DNA from 3 places in the Limnobacter sp. UBA3528 genome. Region 1 is predicted to be linked to each of the others. Evidence: predicted binding sites of a transcription regulator. Region 1 holds the regulator's gene; each other region holds the start of a gene.
The links. The regulator sigma-54, encoded in region 1, starts transcription at its own class of promoters, with help from an activator protein. The targets are predictions, from matches to a motif close to TGGCANGNAANCTGCTTT.
Positions count from the first base shown of each region.

Region 2: the regulator sigma-54 is predicted to act here: its motif matches at 1,579-1,596, upstream of pedF (cytochrome c-550 PedF).
Region 3: the regulator sigma-54 is predicted to act here: its motif matches at 3,172-3,189, upstream of hmpA (NO-inducible flavohemoprotein).

Region 1 covers NZ_DFOZ01000032.1:42,807-47,363, forward strand. The annotation lists gene lptB (LPS export ABC transporter ATP-binding protein) at 1-409, shown strand, start outside; gene B4N58_RS10070 (RNA polymerase factor sigma-54) at 422-1,942, shown strand; gene hpf (ribosome hibernation-promoting factor, HPF/YfiA family) at 1,983-2,312, shown strand; gene B4N58_RS10080 (PTS sugar transporter subunit IIA) at 2,423-2,893, shown strand; gene hprK (HPr(Ser) kinase/phosphatase) at 2,898-3,881, shown strand; gene rapZ (RNase adapter RapZ) at 3,874-4,557, shown strand, end outside.
Region 2 covers NZ_DFOZ01000039.1:28,406-32,962, reverse strand. The annotation lists gene B4N58_RS11905 (sigma-54-dependent Fis family transcriptional regulator) at 1-1,318, opposite strand, end outside; gene pedF (cytochrome c-550 PedF) at 1,640-2,095, shown strand; gene B4N58_RS11895 (substrate-binding periplasmic protein) at 2,214-3,086, shown strand; gene B4N58_RS11890 (4Fe-4S dicluster domain-containing protein) at 3,332-3,805, shown strand; gene B4N58_RS11885 (aldehyde ferredoxin oxidoreductase family protein) at 3,836-4,557, shown strand, end outside.
Region 3 covers NZ_DFOZ01000001.1:114,403-118,959, reverse strand. The annotation lists gene cphA (cyanophycin synthetase) at 1-1,452, shown strand, start outside; gene norR (nitric oxide reductase transcriptional regulator NorR) at 1,449-3,017, opposite strand; gene hmpA (NO-inducible flavohemoprotein) at 3,244-4,386, shown strand; gene B4N58_RS00555 (response regulator) at 4,400-4,557, opposite strand, start outside.

The sequences.
Region 1 (4,557 bases):
CAAGAACCTGAGCAAGGCGGAGCGCAAGGAGCAGCTGGAGAAACTGCTGCAGGAATTCCACATCGACCATATCCGCGACAGCATGGGCATGAGCCTGTCCGGCGGCGAGCGCCGGCGCGCGGAGATCGCCCGGGGCCTGGCCACGGACCCGGATTTTATTCTGCTGGATGAGCCCTTCGCCGGGGTCGACCCGATCTCCGTGAACGACATCAAGAGCATCATCCGCCACCTCAAGGACCGCGGCATCGGCGTGCTGATCACCGACCACAATGTACGGGAAACCCTGGGCATTTGTGATCGTGCCTACATCATCAGCGCGGGCCGCGTGCTGGCCTCGGGCAGTCCCGAGCAAATTGTGAAAAACGACGATGTACGCCGCGTGTACCTCGGCGAACACTTCCGTATGTAAAGCTGAATCTCCATGAAACAATCCCTTCAGCTTAAAGTCTCGCAAAACCTCACGCTCACGCCTCAGTTGCAGCAATCCATTCGCTTGCTGCAATTGTCCACACTGGAGTTGCAGCAGGAAATTCAACAAGCGCTGGCTGAAAACCCACTGCTGGAGTTGGCTGACGAAGAGGCCGTGGAAGGCGAGCGCACCCTGAGCCTGGACAGCAGCAATGGCGAACTGCACGAGCCACAGGGCGACAGCTTTGAGGCCGATCCCGACCCCCGCAAAGCCAGCGAACCGGTCAGCGATCAGCAAGCTGAACAAGACAATCAAAGCGAAGAAATTGTTCAGCGCGAGACCATCGACTCCATCCAGGACAACTGGGAAGGCGACTGGCGCGACAACAGCGGCGCAGGTGCCGATGGCGATGAAGAAAAACCCGGCCTGCAACTGGCTGCGCCCGACAGCAGCCTGCACCAGCACCTGATCGACCAGCTGCGCATGACACAGGCCAGCGAACGTGACAAAAACCTGGTGCTTTGGCTGATTGACTACCTCAGCGACGATGGCTACCTGACTGTTGAACTTGAAGACCTGTGGGAAACCCTGCAGGACGAGCCCGACCTGGAGTTTGAAGAACTCAGCGCGGCCTTGCGCCTGCTGCAAAGTTTTGACCCACCCGGCGTGGGTGCCCGCAATGCAGCCGAATGCCTGCTGCTGCAACTGGCCCAGCGCAAAGACATTACTTGCCAGCCAAACCTGTACAGCAACTGTCAGCACATTATTCGCGACCACTTGGGTTTATTGGCCCAACGCGACTTCACCAAGCTGAAAAAAGCATTGAACGTCGACGAGGACATGCTAAAAACATGTCATCAAATCATTCGTTCACTCGAGCCGTTTCCCGGTGCGCGTTTTCGACGCATCGACGATGACCATGTGGTGCCCGACGTGATCGTGAAAAAACTGAGTGGACAGTGGCATGTGCAACTGAACCCCGACGTGATGCCAAAAATCCGTATTAATGAAATGTATGCCTCCATCTTGCGATCACACCGTGGTCAAAGTGCGCAACTCAGTGCGCAATTACAAGAGGCTCGCTGGTTGTTAAAAAACGTTCAGCAGCGATTTGACACTATTTTACGGGTGAGCCAAGCCATCGTAGAACGGCAAATCGGCTACTTCAATCACGGCGAAATCGCAATGCAGCCCTTGGTTCTGAGGGAAATTGCCGATCTCTTGGGACTGCATGAATCGACCGTGTCAAGGGTTACCACGCAAAAATATATGTTGACGCCCTATGGGTTGGTTGAGCTAAAGTATTTCTTCGGAAGTCATGTTTCCACCGACTCGGGTGGTCAGGCTTCCAGCACAGCAATACGTGCACTCATCAAGCAACTGATTTCTGCGGAGGACGCCAAGCAGCCGATATCTGACAGCCAAATCGCCGACCTACTCGGTCAACAGGGCATCGTGGTCGCAAGACGCACGGTCGCTAAATACCGGGAATCACTGAAAATACCCCCGGTGAACATGCGCAAGTCGCTTTAAATTTAAAGCTTCCCCCCGCAGCAACGAAAGGAGATACCTTATGAACTTGAACATCAATGGTCATCATCTGGAAGTTACCCCAGCAATTCGAAACTACGTCATCGAAAAACTGGATCGGGTGAAAAGGCATTTTGATCACGTCATTGATGCATCGGTGACCATCTCGGTGGTCAAGCTGGTTCAAAGGGCAGATGTTACGCTGCACGTTCGCGGCAAAGACATTCACGCTGAAGCAAGTCATGAAAACCTCTACGCAGCCATTGATGCGCTGGCCGACAAACTGGATCGCCAGGTACTGCGTCACAAAGACAAACTAACCAATCACAATCACACACCGATCAAACACCAGGTGGTCGAAGAAGCCGAATAAACCTCTGTAATTTCAGGGAAAATCAAAAGGCGGACTTCCATCCGCCTTTTCTGTTTTTATGGCGTATAATCGGCCCCACGATTAGAAGCGGGTCTCAGGAATCAACAGCGATGAACTTGATCGCAAATCTACTGCCTCCATCCAACATTTTGCTGGATGCACAGGTCACCAGCAAAAAGCGCGTGTTTGAACAAGCCGGTTTGGTGTTTGAAAACAACCAGGGCATTGCTCGCTCCAAGGTTTTCGACAGCCTCTTTGCACGTGAACGCCTGGGTTCCACCGGACTTGGTCAACAAGTCGCTGTGCCGCATGGTCGCATCAAGGGCCTTCGCGAACCCATCGCTTCACTGGTTCGAGTTCAAGATCCAATTCCCTTCGACGCCCCTGACGGTCAACCCGTCAAACTGCTCATGTTTTTGCTGGTGCCAGAAAGCGCAAACCAGCATCATCTGGATATACTGTCTGAACTGGCTCAAATGCTGTCTGACAAGGATTTCCGTGAGAAACTCATGACTGAAGCAGACCCCGGCGCCATGCACCAGCTCATCGCCACCTGGGAGCCCTACCAACCCGCGAGTTAAGCCTGTGAAGCAACTGAAAGAACTGATCGAAGCCAACCGCAACAAACTCAAGCTTGACTGGCTGGCCGGTTTAAATGGTGGTGACCGCCACCTGGATCTTCAGTGTTTTGCATCTTCCGACCTCGTAGGCCACTTGAATACCATCCACCCTGGCCGCATTCAGGTGTTTGGTCGTCAGGAAATCGAATACTTCGCCCGCATCAGCGACGAACGCAAAAAACACCAAATCGACAAGCTAATCGAAGGCGATCCGCCCGCAATCATCGTGGCTGAATCGTTTCAGCCCCATACCCTACTGAAGGCCGCCTGCGACGAATCCAACATCCCCCTGCTGGCCACTCCATTGTCAGCCGCCGAAATCATCGATTTTCTGCGCGTGTACATCAACAAATGGTTAGCCCCCACCACCATGATGCACGGCGTGTTCATGGATGTGCTTGGCATGGGCGTGCTTATTTGTGGCGAGTCGGGTTTGGGCAAAAGCGAGTTGGGCCTGGAACTGATTTCTCGCGGGCACGGCTTGGTGGCAGACGATGTGGTCGAATTCTCGCGCGTAGCCCCCAACCTGATCGAAGGGCGCTGCCCTGAACTGATTCGCAACCTGATGGAAGTGCGCGGCGTGGGCCTGCTCGACATCAAGGCTATTTTTGGTGAAACCGCCGTACGCCGGAAAATGCGATTGAAGCTGATCGTACATCTGGTTCGTAAAGCCTCGCTAGAATTGCACCAGGAACGATTGGTAACCGAGCAACAATTCCAGGAAGTGCTGGGGCTGCCGATTCGCAAAGCCATATTGCCAGTGGCTGCGGGCCGCAACCTGGCCGTGTTGCTGGAAGCTGCGGTGCGCAACACCATCTTGCAAATGCGGGGTATCAACACACTCGACGAATTCATGGTTCGTCAACAAAAAGCCATGCTCACTGAACTGGGCGGCATTGACCACCTACAGGTTGACCCCGACACTGAAACGGACATCGGCCATGATTAACATGAAAGTGGTATTGGTCACCGGCCTTTCAGGCTCGGGCAAATCAGTCGCCATTCGCGCGCTGGAAGACTCCCACTTTTACTGTGTCGACAACTTGCCGCCTTCTTTCATACCGCAAGTCATCCAGCGCTTGTCCTCCGAGGGCATCACGCAAATTGCGATTGCAGCCGACGCCCGCACTGGACGAGACATTATCGATGTTCCCCAAATTATTCAGGCCCTGAAAGCCGACGGAACCGATGTTCGCATTCTGTTTCTGGATGCCGACGATGAAACCCTGATCACCCGCTACTCTGAAAGCCGCCGCCGTCACCCCATGAGCGCACGCCTTGGCGAGCAAGCCACCGTGCAAGAATGTGTTGATGCGGAACGAGAGTCGCTTGAGCCCCTGAGAAACATTGCAAGCTGTATCGACACCTCTGCCCTGCAGCCCATTGTACTGCGGCGATGGGTGCTTGAAACCGTAGAAGAAGAATCGGCCAAACTTACATTGGTGTTTGAAACCTTCGGTTTTAAAAAAGGCCTGCCCAGCGATGCAGACCTGGTGTTTGATGTGCGCTGCCTGAGTAACCCGTATTACGACAAAAGCCTGCGTCCACTGACCGGGAAAGACACAGAAGTACAACGGTACATTCAAGCCGACAATCGCAGCGACCCGCTGATCAGCGATATCGAA
Region 2 (4,557 bases), on a different contig from region 1:
ATCCCTTCTTCTTGGCGCCAGTGAATGCGCCATCTTCATAACCGAACAATTCAGATTCAATCAGCGTTTCTGGAATGGATGCGCAATTGACTGCCACAAAAGGTTTGTTGTGTCGCGGTGAATCGTTGTGTATGGCTTGTGCAAGAATTTCCTTGCCGGTGCCGGTCTCGCCCAGAATCAGAATGGGGATGTCTTTGTCGATGACCTTGCCGACTTTGTCGATGATTTTCGCAACCTGCGGGTCGCCCGTGTTCAGGTACTTCAGGCTGGAAAGGTGGTGATTTTTCTGGCAAGTGGTGTTGGTCTTTTGCGCGGGCGATGTGCTGTGTTGAACCACAGCAGCATCGGCGTTGTTTTTTACCAGGCCAACCGAGTCAAAAATTCGCCCACGTCCCACACTACCCAGACTGGCTTTGGCTGTTACCTGGTTTCCATTGTGCAAACAGAGTATCAAGGGAATCGGGTTGCAAGTGCGATAATGGTCAACCAGCGCCGACAGGGGCATGCCAAACAGTGAACTGAATGTGTGGCTTTTCAATGCATTGGCGGACATGCCAAACTGAACCATTGCAGCCCGGTTGGCCGCAAGGAATTTGCCGGATGGCGAGAACGCTGCTGCGCCTTCAACCACCGAACCCAAAAACTCGCCGCGCTGGTGAAACTGCACAATGATGGCGTCTTGAAACGAACTGTTGAACAAATGGTTTTCAATCATCTGCGCAGACATGCGCACCAAACCCATGGTGTGGCGGTGATAGCTGCGGTAGTCGCCCGTTACATCGAGCACGCCAATGGCCACGCCGTTTGGATCAAAAATCGGGGCGGCTGAACAGGTCAGGAATCGGTTCACGTCCAGAAAGTGGTCCTGCCCATGTACTACGGTGGGCAACTCTTCAATCAGGGCCGTGCCAATCGCATTGGTGCCTTTGTGTTCTTCGCTCCAGGTCACGCCGGGTGCCAGCGCAACCTTTTGAGCCTTCACCAGAAAATCGTCATCACCCAGCGATTCAATGATTGTTCCGCTCGCATCGGTCAGCAGCACCATGCTGTGCGTGTTCACCACCTGTTCATACAGGGTTTCCATGAAGGGCAGGGCGCACGACTTTAGCCGGTTGTTTTTCTCGATCAGATCTTTCAGGGCGCTCGTGGGTGGGGGGGCGATGTCTACTTTCGATGTGGTGTCCAGGCCTGCGGCGGTGGAGCGTTGATGGGCACGACGAATGAATTCGAGGTGTCCTTCCGTGCCTGGGTCGATCAGTTCAATCACTTGTGCGTTGGACGCAAGGCTGCCGCCATCCCGCTCGGATAAGAATGTCATTCATGTCTCCTGCTTCTTGTGGTGCTGCGTTTTATAGGTATCGTTTTGGGTGCAGCTTTTGTTGTTGCGCTGAACAGTTTCAACATTGATCGCGTTCCGGCTGCTACGTTGCCAGATGCAAACACTGTGCCAACTCAATTCAGTGTGTTTCAAATTGAAACACTCTTTGATTGAAATTAGCACAGAAAACTCGGTAAGACCACTGAGTTGGCGATTTGTCACAATTGGTAAAACTAATTCACAAATTCAAGGGGATAGGTTGGCATGGGGATTGCAACGTATCGAAGGTGTTGAATCATTCTTAGAAATACAGGAGTTGTGATGTTAGTTCGTAAAGCCCTGGTGGCAACCATTTTTTCCCTTGCGGCGTCAGTTGCTTTGGCTCACGGTGACGTGACCCCGCAGGCCGTTGATGTGTCCACACTGAAGCCTTTGGGCGACGAGATGCTGGAAAGCAATCCATATACTGGCGACAAGGAAGCCATTCGCGTGGGCAGCTCGGCCTACAACCAAAACTGCGCGCGTTGTCACGGCCTTGAAGTCATCAGCGGCGGTATTTCTCCCGACTTGCGCAAGATGAATTCGGAGTGTGAATCGTTCGCCAACAAGAAAGCCAAGCAAGAGTGCAAGGCTGAAATGGATGTGTATTTCCGCAATTCGGTGTTGGGCGGAAAGGTGCGCGGTGATCGGGTCTACATGCCTGCATTTGCCGGTATTTTGAGTCAGGAGGCCATTTGGGCCATCAAGGCTTATGTTGAGACTCGTCCAGCCGAGTAATGGCCGGGTTGTTATTCAATGTGGAGCCCGGCAAGTAAAGTAATTGCGCTTGCCGGTTCCAGCTTCTTCAAACAATAAAAGTGCATCCAAGGCACATATCCCAAGCAGGAGACAATATATGACTGCGTTTGTTCAAGCGTGTCGATTTCCAATCATCAAAGCAATTGGCGCAACCCTTCTGGCCTTTTCTTTTCAGGCCAGTGCCTTGGCGCAAGAACTGTCGGACTGGGCCAAGGTGCAAGCCTCGGGCGTTTTGACCGTGGCTGTTTACAATTATCTGGCGCCTTACTCGCACGAGGGCAAAGGCATTGATGTGGACATTGCCAAAGCCCTTGCAGCGAAATTGGGCTTGGGTTTGCGGGTGCGCGCGTTTACGGAAGACGAGGAGTTTTCTGACGACATTCGAAACATGGTGACGCGTGGCCACTACCTGGCTGGAGCGCCTGCGGATATTTTGATGCATGCGCCAGTGGATGCGTACATCATGCAGAAAGAGGACCAGGCGTTGTTCTTTTCTCCTTACACCCGTGACGATATTTTCGTGGCGCGTAATGTGAAGAAGTTGCCCACGCTGGACAGCCTGAAGCCGTTCTCGGAGGCGGGCAATAAAATTGGTGCCGAAGCGGCTGCTTTGCCCAGCATCATGTTGGCGGGCGCCGATGGCGCAGCGTATGCCGACAATCTGGTGAATTTCAAGACTCCCAAAGAAGCGGTCGACGCGATGGTGAACGGTGAGTTGGTGGCGGTCATGGCTACTCGGGCCGAGCTTGAATGGGCTTTGCACCAGCACCCGGACAAAAAAGCTGATTATTACGTATCCAAGGTTCCGCACAATTCGCTGCCGCCCAAGGGTTGGGCGGTGGGTATGGCTACCAAGAAAAGCAACAAAGAGTTGGCGGAAAAACTGACTGTGGCCATGAATGAACTGAAGGCAAGTGGCGAAATCGAGAAGATTTTTGCCAGCTACGGCGTGAAGTACATGAGGCCCTGATCCGGCTGAACTCATTTCAGATCATTTCCATGGGAAGCCTCGCAACAACATGCGGGGCTTTTTGTTGGAACAACTGTTTCACTTTGGAACAGTTGTGTTGCATCGGGAAAACCCCAAGCGTCAAAACTCGGAAAAGTGTTGCCGGGACCCATCGAAAATTTCTTTTCAAGTTGGCAGGCTTATTGCATAAGACCGCATGTATGTAGTGCCCAAAACAAATAACCAAAGAAGCGAGGAACAACGGGATGCAAAAATCTCTTCATATCACGCCTGACAAATGCACGGGCTGCCTTCAGTGTGAAATGGCGTGTAGCTATGAAAACTATCAGGTGTTCAACACCTCATTGTCTCGAATCAAGGTGTTCGACTTCCACCACACGGGCAAAAAAGTGCCCTACACCTGTACTCAGTGCGATGAGGCGTGGTGTTTACACGCCTGCCCGGTTGAAGCGATCACCATGGACAAAACCAATGGGGTGAAAGTGGTGTCGGAAGACACCTGCGTGGGTTGCAAGGTGTGCACGATTGCTTGCCCGTTCGGCACAGTGAATTACGTTCAGGAAACCGGCAAGGTGCAAAAGTGCGACCTGTGTGGTGGCGACCCCGCTTGTGCAACAGCTTGCCCAACCGGCGCAATCACTTTCGTGGATTCCAACTGGACAGGCTTGGACAAGATGAAGCAGTGGGCCGAGAAACTGAGCAACCAGGCTCACGCGTAATTCAGAAGAACAGAGAAGGGAGTAATACAAATGGCATGGACCGGTAAAGTACTGCGCGTGAACCTGACAGCAGGCACCTGCACCAGCGAAGACTTGAGAATGGATTGGGCGAAAAGCTACCTTGGCCAGCGTGGTTTGGCCACCAAGTACTTTGTGGAAGAAGTGAGTGCGAAAGTGGATCCGCTTTCGCCCGACAACAAGATTATTTATGCAACTGGCCCGCTGACAGGCACCATGGCTTCTACAGGTGGCCGTTACTCAGTGATCACCAAGGGCCCGCTGACCGGCGCAATTGCCTGCTCAAATTCAGGTGGTTACTTTGGCAATGAGTTGAAGAGTGCTGGTTGGGACATGGTGATCATGGAAGGCAAATCGCCCAAGCCTGTGTACCTGTTGATTGAAAATGAAAGTGCAAAGTTGATGGACGCCTCTGACCTGTGGGGCAAAAGCGTGTGGGACACAGAACCTGCCATCAAGACCAAGCACCAGGACCCGCTGATGCGTGTGTGTTCCATCGGCAAGGCCGGTGAAAACCAGGTGTTGTACGCCGCCATCGTGAACGATTTGCACCGTGCTGCCGGCCGTTCAGGCGTGGGCGCTGTCATGGGTTCCAAGAATGTGAAAGCCATTGCGGTGCGTGGCACCAAGGGCGTTGGCAACATTTCCAACCCCAAGGAATTCATGAAGGTGACTTACGAGAAGAAAAAAATTCTCGCTGAGAACGCCGTAACTGGCACAGGCTTGCCCACCTA
Region 3 (4,557 bases), on a different contig from region 1:
AGCGCCACGGATGTTACCGACAACGTTCACCCCGCCATGGCCGAAATGGTGATTCAGGCCGCACAGCAAATTGGAATCGAGGTGTGCGGCGTGGATGTGGTGTGCGAGCGTGTGGACGAATCGCTTGAGGCCCAAGGTGGTGGCATTGTTGAATTAAACGCTGCACCGGGCTTGCGCATGCACCTGGAGCCATCAATCGGCAAGGGGCGCGACGTGGGTGCAGCCGTGATTGATCTGATGTTCAAGAAAGATGAAAACGGCCGTATTCCAGTAGTGGCGGTCACTGGCACCAACGGCAAAACCACCACGGTTCGCCTGATTGAACAAATCCTTCGCTACCACAATCTGCGTGTTGGTTTTACTGGCACGGAAGGTGTGGTTGTGAACGGACACTTGATCGACACCGGTGATTGCAGTGGACCTAAAAGCGCACACAAAGTGCTGGTTCACCCCGAAGCAGATGCCGCCGTGCTGGAATGTGCACGGGGCGGTATGCTGCGCGAAGGTTTGGGTTTTGACATGTGCGATGTGGGCATTGTGACCAACATTGGCGAGGGTGACCACCTGGGTCTGAACTTCATCGACAGCGTTGAAGACCTGGCCTTGCTAAAAAGCGTGCTGGTTCAAAACGTGGCCCCCAATGGTCTTGCTGTACTGAACGCGGATGACCGCCACGCTGCAAACATGGCCAAACTCACCCCCGGACGTGTGCTGTTCTTCACCAGCAACCCGGACAACCCGATTGTGGCTGCACACAAAGCCAAAGGTCGCCCAGTCATTATTCACGACGGTCGCGTGATCAACATCAATTATGACAACATGGAAAAAACCATTGACCTGATGGATGTACCACTGACCAACAACGGCTTGTTCACCTTCCAGGTACAAAATGTGATGTGTGCTGTGGCTGCCGCCTTGGGTCTGAACGTACCATTCAACACCATTCGGGCAGCGCTGGGCAGTTTTCAATCTACCCCCGACACGGTGCCCGGCCGCTTCAATTTTTTCAAGCACAAAGGGGGTTCAGTGATTGCCGATTACGGCCACAACCCGGATGCAGTGTCAACGCTGGTTAATACGCTGAAGAACATACCGGCCGTTAGACGCACCGTAGTAATTAGTGCAGCGGGCGATCGTCGCGATCAGGACATCACTGAGCAAGGTCGCTTGGTGGGTGGGTTTTTTGATCACATTATTTTGTATGAAGACGCCTGCCAGCGCGGTCGCCCAGATGGTGAAACTCTGGCCTTGCTGCAACAGGGCATTGCACTCGCCTCTGGCGACAAGAAACCCTCGGTTGTCGAGGTGCGGGGTGAGTTCAAGGCAATTCAAATGGCCCTGGATGAAACAGGCCCAGACCACCTGGTGTTGGTATTGATCGATCAGGTCAATGAAGCCTTGCAATACCTGCAGGAAAACACCACAGGCGAGCCAGCGCGGGCATCTGCCTAAAAACCAAGCCGCTTGAGCATGCGGTGAAAGTTGCCGGAATCGAGACCCAGCTGCCTAGCGGCTGCGGCTCGATTGCCATCCGTGTAATCCAGCACCTGCTGTATCAGATTTCTAGAAAAAGCATCTACAGCATCCCGATAAGGCATGCCTTCGATAGGGCTGGCCATTCCCATCTCCACAATAGTTGCCGGGCCTCGGGCAGTCACAGCGCGTTCTTGCTCAAGCTCGCTCAGCAGGTCAAGGTGCTCAAGTTCTACAGTCACCATGGGGCCAGTTTCATCCCGACGCGCTTTCAATGCTGCACGCCCCAATGTATGTTCCAGTTCCCGCACATTGCCCGGCCAAGGGTAGCGTTTTAATGCAGCCTCACAGCCGCGCCCCAGGCGCAAATTGCGCAAGCCCAAACGGCTACGGTTCTGCTCCAGAAAATAGCCTGCCAGCAATACCACATCATCCCCACGCTCGCGAAGCGGTGGAATGTGTAAAGGATAAGCGCACAGGCGGTGATACAGATCAGCCCTGAAACGCCCTGCCTTTACTTCAGCCGACAGGTCCCGATTGCTGGCAGCCACGATGCGCACATCGACCCGGTGCTCTCTGTCGCTACCCACACGCTGCACCTGCCCGCTTTGCAGTACCCGCAACAACTTGGCTTGGGCAGAGGCACTCAGCTCGCCCACTTCATCCAGAAACAAAGTGCCACCGTTGGCCAATTCGAACTTGCCTTGACGATCGCGCTCTGCACCGGAAAACGCGCCTTTAACATGGCCAAACAGCTCGCTTTCAATCAACTGGTCGGGCAAGGCTGCGCAATTGATCACCACCAAGGGTAAATTCGCCCTGCCGGACATGGCATGCAAGGCCTGGGCGACCAATTCTTTGCCCACACCTGTTTCACCATGAATGAGCACAGCCAACTGACTGTTGGCAACAGTCAAAATTTCATGTTTTAGTTCGCGAATGGGCGTGCTGTCCCCAATCATTTCCCGACGAGACAATTGAACACCTTCCAACGCGCTCAGACCATTGCCGTCAGCCTGACTCAACTTCAGGGAAGTCGCGGTTCGATCGGTTTTCTCAGTCAGTTCGGCGACATGCACAACCGCTTCACCCAAGCGTGCAAACATGGCCATGGCGCGTTCAACTTTCACATCAAACACGCCCGCTTTCAGGGAGTCCAGCGTAATTGCTCCCCACAACTTGCCATTTACATGCAGGGCACAACCCATGCAATCATGGACATTCAAATCGCCCGCATGCACGCCTTCGAGCAAACCGTCGTAGGGGTCGGGTAAGGTGGACTTGTTCGGAAAATGGGTCACGCCACGGTAAGTCACAATCGCATTCAGGCGAGGATGCTCGTTTAATTCGAAGCGGCGCCCCAGGCTATCGGGAGTCAAACCGCGTACGGCCAGCGGCTTTAAGGTCGAGCCCTCCTTTTTCAGCAAGGCGCACGCGTTGCCGGGCAATGCGGCGGCCAATGAATTGACATAGCGCAAGTAGCGAGTTGACGGATCCAGGTCGGCTCCAAGGTCTTCAATCACTGCCAACACAAAACTGGACATTTCCACGACTAGCCATCCTTATTGTACTTATAACAATTACTGTTTTAATAACAATATCAAATCGCTGTTAATTAAACAATGATTTGAAATTTTTAACAAAACACATTTCTTCATATATTCAATATTTTCATATACTTAATAACAATGTTAAGGCTGGCATGTATCTTGATAGTGTTTGTCACTGTGAAGCATGTACAAATTTACAATCGATCAGGAAGGAAAAAGCATGTCAGTCAGCACCGAGCAAAAACATTGGATCAAGGCAACCATTCCCGCACTCGAACAGGGTGGCGAAGCATTGACGACACACTTCTACAAACTGATGTTCAGCAAATACCCGGTTACGGCTACCTTTTTTAATCCGGCTCATCAGGAAAAAGGCACTCAACCTCGCGCCCTGGCCAATGCCGTGCTGGCCTACGCCAAACACATTGACAACCCGGCAGTACTCATGGGTGCGGTCACACTGATCGTCAACAAGCATGTAGCCCTGGGGGTCAAAGCCGAACACTACCCTATTGTGGGCGAATGCCTGCTACAGGCCATGAAAGAGGTGCTGGGCGCCGCAGCCACACCTGAAATTATCGACGCCTGGGCAGCCGCCTATGGCCAGCTCGCCGATATTTTGATCAACGCCGAAGCAAACCTGTATGCCAAACAAGCCATGTCCACCGGAGGGTGGGAGGGGCAACGTGCTTTCACAATTGCCGCGAAAGAGCAAGAAAGCGAACTGGTCACATCTTTTTATCTGAAACCTTTGGATGGTAAACAGATTATGACTTTCAAACCGGGGCAATACATTACCCTGCACCTGAATGTAAATGGCGCAACTGTGATGCGCAACTACTCACTCTCAGACGCACCCAACGGGCAACATTATCGAATTTCGGTCAAGCGCGAAGAAGGCGGCGTGGTATCCAACCACCTGCACAAGCAACTGGCTGTGGGGGACACAGCACAGCTAAGCCCACCCTGCGGTGAGTTTGTTCTCGATGACAGCAAAGACCCCTTGGTGCTGATCACCGCCGGCGTTGGGTTGACCCCGGCCATTGCAATGCTGAAAGCAGCAGCAGGCCAACGCGAGGTGCGGTTCATCCACGCCTGCAAAAATGCCGCGCAACACTCTTTCAAAAACCTGACCGAGCAATTAAGTACCCAGCACAGCAACATCACAGCCGAGTACATTTATGAGAATCAGGATGGTTTGATTAAACACCAAACCATTGAGAAAAACCTGCCCAACAATGCACAAGTTTACTTTTTGGGTCCAGTTGGTTTTATGAGTGCAGTAAAGAACATGCTGGGCAAGCTGGGTGTGCCTGCCGAGCGTCAGCATTTCGAGTTTTTTGGTCCTGCACAGGCGATTTAAAACGGTTGGATGTTCAGAGTAACGAGTCTTTGGCGTTGCCCGAGGCTTGTTTCTGAACAAACTCAAGCAATTCATCAATTTGAAACGACTTGTCGAAAAAGGCCCTCGCCCCAAGACTCAAACAGCGGTGTCGAATCACCAAATTTGAATAGTTGGAAAAAACGACAACAC